One region of the Salinimonas sediminis genome, then DNA from elsewhere that is predicted to be linked to it. Evidence: predicted binding sites of a transcription regulator. Region 1 holds the regulator's gene; the other holds the start of a gene.
What was found. Region 1 encodes sigma-54, which starts transcription at its own class of promoters, with help from an activator protein. Its sites were predicted from a motif close to GTTGGCACGNNNNTNGNNT; they were not measured.

Region 2: a site for sigma-54 is predicted at 1,743-1,761, ahead of D0Y50_RS11700 (exopolysaccharide biosynthesis protein). Genes of this name have one in related genera too.

The regions. Positions count from the first base shown of each region.
Region 1 is NZ_CP031769.1:715,135-718,849, forward strand. Features, by position in the region: gene rapZ (RNase adapter RapZ) at 1-646, opposite strand, end outside; gene ptsN (PTS IIA-like nitrogen regulatory protein PtsN) at 693-1,139, opposite strand; gene hpf (ribosome hibernation promoting factor) at 1,149-1,436, opposite strand; gene D0Y50_RS03235 (RNA polymerase factor sigma-54) at 1,468-2,946, opposite strand; gene lptB (LPS export ABC transporter ATP-binding protein) at 3,024-3,715, opposite strand, start outside.
Region 2 is NZ_CP031769.1:2,617,797-2,621,511, forward strand. Features, by position in the region: gene D0Y50_RS11695 (putative bifunctional diguanylate cyclase/phosphodiesterase) at 1-1,118, shown strand, start outside; gene D0Y50_RS11700 (exopolysaccharide biosynthesis protein) at 1,081-1,686, opposite strand; gene D0Y50_RS11705 (sigma-54-dependent transcriptional regulator) at 1,899-3,233, shown strand; gene D0Y50_RS11710 (hypothetical protein) at 3,251-3,478, shown strand; gene D0Y50_RS11715 (sensor histidine kinase) at 3,483-3,715, shown strand, end outside.

The DNA of each region.
Region 1 (3,715 bases):
TCACAATAGGCTGTGAACCTAAAAATACTTCTACCGGGCCGTCCAGCCCGGTTAAATGCTTTAAATCGGGTTCCCAGTGTGGATTAGGCAAGAACCGCGAATCAAACACATAATCTGCATCTTTAGGTATGCCATGTTTAAAACCGAAGGACTCAAATACTAAAACCAGCCGAGAACTCTTTTTACCCAAAATACGCTCACGGATAAGTTCGGCTAACTGGTGAATAGAAAGGGAGTCAGTGTCGATGTATAAATCGGCGCGCTCGGCAATCGGCGCTAACAGTTCGCGTTCGGTATGTATAGCCTCAGCCAGTGACTTATTCAGCCGGGCCAAAGGGTGTAAACGCCGGGTTTCGCTGAATCGCTTTACCAGAATATCGTCACTGGCATCGATATATACAATGGTCATGGCCCATGATTCGGGCAAATAATCGAGAATCTCCCCTAATTCCGTGGGGTCTTTAGGCAGGTTACGTACATCGATACTAACGGCTACCTGGTCGTACTCTTGCGACACGGAGTGGGTAAGGGCAGGGAGTAAGTTGACCGGGATATTATCTACACAATAATATCCCAGGTCTTCCAAGGCTCGTAGCGCAACTGATTTACCCGAGCCGGACCGGCCACTTATAATAATGAGCTTCAAAGCGCTGCTTCCTTATACCTACACAGGGGCTCTGTGTAGGTGGCAATTATGATTGTAGTGCTGCAATAATATCATCCCCGGTTTGTGCTCGGCGAATGGCTTTCAGGGTATCTTTGTCACTTAACTTACCGGCCACCATCGCCAGTGTTTGAAGATGACCTTCGGTTTGCTCTTCAGGCACTAACAGGGTAAAGAAAATATCCACAGGCTTGCGATCAATTGCATCAAAATCGATAGCCGGATCACTGGTCACCACGATGGCAATTACGCGGTCCAGCCCGGGCAAACGCCCATGGGGCAACGCAATACCATTACCAATTCCAGTACTGCCCATACGTTCTCTAGCCATCAGCGCATTCAATACTGTCGTCTCTTCCACTTCCGGGTTATTTTGGGCGGCGATATTACTGATGATCTCGAGAATTCGCTTTTTACTATTGCACTGAACCGCACATTTAGTGCGGTCCAGGCTTACAATGGCTTGTATATCCATATTAACTGACTAATGCTTTTTCAGCTTTTCCTTGTGCTTGATAACTTGCCTGTCCAGTTTATCTACCATGCTATCAATGGCCGCATACATATCAGTATTCTCTGCCGAAGCAAAAACCTCCGCCCCACTAAGGTGAACCGTAGCTTCAGCTTTCTGTGCCAGTTTCTCGACATTTAAAATGACATGAACATTAGAAATATGGTCAAAATGACGCTCTAATTTGCTGAATTTTGTATCGACATAAGTACGCAAAGAGTCAGTGATCTCAATATGATGACCAGTAAGATTGATTTGCATAGTTCGTCTTCCTTATTGTGAGCAAGCCCTACTAAATCAGGCTTTTGCGTTGGTTCGACGGTGGGATCGATAACGATTCCCGATATTTTGCTATTGTTCGCCGGGCAACTTTTATACCTTGCTCGGCCAACAACTGAGCAATTTTGCTATCGCTAAGTGGTTTGCTAGGTTTCTCGGCAGCCACCAGCTTCTTAATTAGTGCACGTATGGCGGTAGAGGAGCACTCACCACCAGATTCTGTCGCCACGTGGCTTGAAAAGAAATATTTCAATTCAAAAATACCGCGCGGTGTATGCATATATTTCTGGGTAGTTACCCGGGAAATTGTCGACTCATGCATATCTACCATTTCTGCGACATCGTTTAAAACCATTGGTTTCATCATTTCCGGGCCATGTTCAAAAAAGCCCATTTGTTGCTGCACTATGCAGTTGGCTACCTTAAGCAGCGTATCATTTCGTGACTCAAGGCTTTTAATAAACCATTTTGCTTCTTGCATGTGCGAGCGAATAAATTGTGAGTCGCTACTGTTTCTGGCGCGGCGGCTCATCGCAGCATATTGCTGGTTTACGCTAAGCTTTGGCAAACTGTCAGGGTTGAGCTCAACTGCCCATCGTCCATTGCGCTTAGTAACTGATACGTCCGGAATCACGTATTCGGGTTCTTTTGTAATTAATGCACTACCTGGACGAGGGTTTAGCGTCTGCAACAACCGCATTGCTTCACGCAGTTCATCTTCTTTCAGCTTCGTTTTGCGCATTAAGGTACGATAATCTTTGCTGCCCAATAAGTCTGAATAATCCTGTAACAGCATTTTGGCTTCTTCCAGCCAAGGCGTGTCGATAGCGAACTGGCGTAGCTGAACCAGCAAACACTCTTGCGGGCTGCGCGATCCCGAACCAAGTGGGTCGAATAATTGAATACGTTTCAACACACATTCAACTTCATCTTCTTCGATAACTTCTTCGGCGTCTTCGCTATTCACACTTTGCAGAATATCTTCTACCGATACGGTTAAATAGCCTGACTCGTCGATCGAGTCAATAATCGCCATCGCGATGGCGCGGTCGGTATCCGAAAAGTGCGTTAAACGCATTTGCCAGAGCAGATGGTCCTGAATATTCTCGGTGGTTTCGCCCTGAAAAATTTGATCTTCGTCACTGCCCGGGCCGGGGGCAGGGGCTGAGGACGCTGAATAATACTCATCCCAGGTACTGTCGATAGGCAACTCGTCGGGTAAATCATTTTTCTCCATCGCTTCGCCCGAGTCCATGTTGTCGCTGGTGCTGGCAGTGGCTTCTACATTGTCGTTGTCATTATCGATATTATTTTTTTCGGTAATATCGTTATCACTGCTTTCATCTACCTCTAACAAGGGGTTTGAATCCAGGGCTTCCTGAATTTCCTGCTGAAGATCAAGAGTCGACAGCTGCAATAGCTTAATAGCCTGCTGCAACTGCGGGGTCATGGTTAACTGTTGACTAAATTTTAGTTGTAAAGATGGTTTCATCTACGTCTTATTTTAAACTCGGGTACGCGTGTACTTAAGCGGTGAACCACAGGTATGACAATGTCACTCATACCTTACTATAGCTTGAATTGCTCACCTAGGTATACATCACGTACTTTCTGGTTGCTTAATACTTGCTCCGCACTACCTTGGGCGATGAGCTCTCCGTGACTTACGATGTAGGCTTCTTCACATACATCCAGGGTTTCCCGTACGTTATGGTCTGTAATGAGGATCCCTATGCCTCTGTCGCGCAGATGCTGGATGATTTTCTTTATATCATTTACCGATATTGGGTCAACACCGGCAAATGGCTCATCCAACAAAATAAACTGCGGATTAGCCGCTAATGCCCGGGCAATCTCTACCCGGCGGCGTTCTCCGCCTGACAAACTCATACCGGTACTATTACGTATATGATTGATATTGAATTCATCAAGTAGCGCGTCAGCTTCTTCTTCTCTTTTGGTAGCGGAAAGCCCGCTGCGGGTCTGCAAAATAGCCATGATATTTTCGTGTACTGTTAATTTACGAAATATCGATGCTTCCTGCGGCAGATAGCCGATTCCCTGGCGCGCCCGTTCGTGCATTGGCTGGTGGGTAAGCTCGTTATCATCAATTAAGATTTTACCCTTATCCAGCGCAACTAACCCCACTATCATGTAAAAGGTAGTGGTTTTACCAGCCCCATTGGGCCCTAATAAACCCACAATCTGGCCAGTAGAGACTGACAGGCTGACATCACGTACTACCTGTCTGGACTTATACG
Region 2 (3,715 bases), 1.9 Mb from region 1:
AGTTGATGCGCCCGCATACCCGGCTTTACCGGTATCGTAGTGACGAATTTGTTATCTGGATCCCCAACCTGCCTGCCGACGAGGTGATGAGCCGAGCCTTCAACTTGCTGTACGAATGCCGTGAGCCTTTGATTATCGGTAAAAGTGAATTCGAGATAGGTTGTAGCATTGGGGTAGCATGTGCGCCCGAGCACGGCGATGAAGCCGAAACCCTGGTGCAAAATGCCGAAAATGCCATGCTACGGGCCAAACGCATGCGCCTGGGTATACAGGTATATAATGATCGGCTGGCTCATAATAATACCGTAGAGGTTACGCTTCGCAGCCAGTTGCGTACCGCGCTTCAGCAAAACCAATTCGAACTGTATTATCAGCCCAAAGTATGGCTCAGTGATGGCAGCCTGGCTGGCGCTGAAGCTATTGTTCGCTGGAACCATCCTGATGAAGGTTTGTTGTCGCCAGGCTATTTTATTAATCTGGTGGAGCAAAGCGGTATCGTTCACGCCTTTACCCGCTATACCATCGACAGCGCGGTTAAACAGATCAAAAAATGGGACAGTGAAGGTACGCCTCTTTCTGTGGCGGTAAACCTGTCGGCGTATAATCTCATGGATACCGCTTTTATTCCGTTTGTTGAAAAAGCCTTGTTTAGCAGTGGTATTGATCCCGCCCGGCTTGAATTTGAGCTAACCGAAAGTGCTACTATGGTTGATATTGCCGTAAGTAAACGGATGATCAGTGCATTTAATTTATTAGGTATTAAAACGTCGATAGATGATTTTGGCACCGGCATGAGTTCATTTGCCTATCTGCGCGAATTAGATGTACACACGATCAAACTGGATCGCGCGTTTATTACAGACGTAGTGCACAATGCTAAAGATGAGAAGATTGTGACGGCGATGATTGCGTTATGTCACAGTTTGGGAATCGAAGTGGTGGCTGAAGGTATAGAACAACAAGACCAGGCTGCCCTGCTGAAAAAGCTTAACTGTGATATTGGCCAGGGCTTTTTCTTTGGCAAGCCAGCACCCGCGGAAAATATCGATGCATTACTGGCAACCCAACAAGATATATCAGCTAACTTAACAGCGACACGAGCTGCTGAGCGCCCATAAAGAAACCCAATCCGGCTAACGATAAACCCAACAACGCGACTGCGCCATCATCGGTGGCCATACCGATCGCCATAATAAATACCGCAACAGCTGGAATCAGTCCCAAAAAGGGCACTAACTCTAACGGCACCATCATAAGCCCGCACAACGCACAGCTTATTGCGATTAAACTGCGAAAAACAATGCGCCGCATAAAAAACCAGCGCGGCATTAAAAGCCGGTCAACCCGGGTTACCGCAGGCTTGATTCTATCAATTCCACTGTTTAAAGAATCGCGCTCAATGCCTATCCCTTTGATAGCCGAAGGTAGCCAAGGGTGAGATTTTGCCAGTAAAACTTGCAATGAAATGAGAAAAATAGTGATACCCGTTACGGTAGGAATACCGGGGATAGCGCCTATTGGGGTAGAACAGATAAACGCAGGCACGGCTAGCATCGGACCAAATCCGCGCTTTTCCATCATCGCAAGCAGTTCCCCAAAGGTGATTTTATCTTCCTCACCGGTACTTTGCATACGTCCTAGCAATTCGTGCAGGCTCATAGAGCGCACTGCCGCCAAATCTAACATCCTGGGTTTCCTGTTGTCCGCATTGAGACAAAACGTTAAGGCTGATACAGTACTTTTAGCGAATAACGTGCCAGTTATCTTAATAGAGGATAAAATTTATTCCTATTTCAGCACGTTAGCAGTAGACTGCAAATTACAAATTATGATCCGAAATGTCCTTTTGTCAGTAAACCGTTTATTGGCAATATAACCAAAATTATAGGGAACAATCCGTGTTAACTGTTTTACTTGTTGACGACGATCCGGAATTCACTGATGTCGCCTGTACTATCATTGAGTTTCTGGGCCACGAGGTGTTAACCGCAGCCAACCTTGATGAAGCCCGCGACTGGCTAACCAAAGAAAGCTTTGATCACATTCTGCTGGATTTCATGCTTCCCGACGGCAGTGGCGTACACCTATTTGAAGAACTTGATGCGCTTCCAAAACGCCCCCGGGTGACGCTGATTACCGGTCATCCTTCTGTACGCGGTATTATTAAAGGGTTATGCGGCCCAAACATTGATTACCTCGTAAAGCCAATACAGCGCGAAGAAATTGAAGCGGTATTGAGCGGTAAAAAAGAAAAGAAAAGTGAAACCGGCACCGCCACTATTAAGAAGTATTTTGGCCATTTGATCGGCGAATCGCCGTCAATGAAAGAGCTATATAAGCTTATTGAACGGGTTAGCCGTACCAGCGCAAACGTAATGCTGTTAGGCGAAAGTGGTGTAGGTAAAGAAGTGGTGGCTGAAGCTATCCATGCAGCTTCTGATGTCGAAGGCCCCTATATTGCCACTAACTGCGGTGCATTCTCCAAAGAGCTGATTGGCAGTGAGTTATTTGGGCATGAGAAAGGCGCTTTTACCGGTGCAGTGGGACGTAAAGCCGGCGTATTCGAGCAAGCAGAAAACGGTACCTTGTTTTTAGACGAGATAACCGAAATGCCTATCGATATGCAGCCTAACCTGCTTCGCGTACTGGAAAATAAGGTTGTTATACGCGTTGGTGGCACCAAAACAATACCCGTAAATTGTCGGGTCGTGTCGGCTACCAACCGGCAGATGGAAGAAATTGCCGAGAGCAAGGTGCTGCGTGAAGATATTTATTTCCGACTGGCGGTATTTCCTATCACTATCCCACCACTGCGTGAGCGTAAGGAAGATATTCCTTTGCTGGCAACCTCGTTTATTGCGGAACTAAACAAAGAAAATAATACCAGCTTTGCATGGAAAGACGCCCAGTTGGATACGCTCAAAGCCTACGACTGGCCGGGTAATGTGCGCGAATTGCGTCACTTTGTACATCGCGCGGCCATCATGAGCGATCCGGATAAACAGGATATCGAATTACCCAAAACGATTGAATCACCGTTTGCTAAAAAGCAATCGACTACCCCGGCGCTGCAAGCTGGCCGTACTATTGAAGATGTCGAAAAAGAGCTGATTTATGCCACACTTGAAAAAGTGAACGGTAATAAGACCCTGGCCGCTGAAATGCTAGGGATCAGTACGAAAACCCTGTACAACCGCTTGCACGCCTACGGCGACTTAAGCAAAGACGACTAGAGTAAACGAGGTTAGTCATGAATGAAAAAGATTATGCCACTCTGGCCAGACACGTTCACGACGCCCGTAAACCGCTAAACCGCATTTCGATGCAAGCGGAACTGGTCAAGATGGCCCTGGACGGCGATGTTCCGCCCGAACGGGCCAAACAGGCTCTGGATAAAATAATTATTAGCACCAAGGATTGCAGTGAAGCCCTCACCGAAATGATGGAAGCTTTAGGCGATTCGCAGTCGGAATCTTAAGTACATGTTAAACAGGCTGATACAATCTATCTACAGCTGGATATTCCTAGTTGGCGTTATTGTTCTTATTATCACCGCTAATTCGTTTTATGTAGTAAGTACATTGGATAAGCTGGCTGCATTAGAAGCCCGCCTGTTCACTACAAACCGGGTTATCAGTGCAGTTAATACACTGCACATGGCGGTATTGCGTGCAGAATCAGGGCAACGGGGTTTTCTGCTTACCCAGGATGAAGC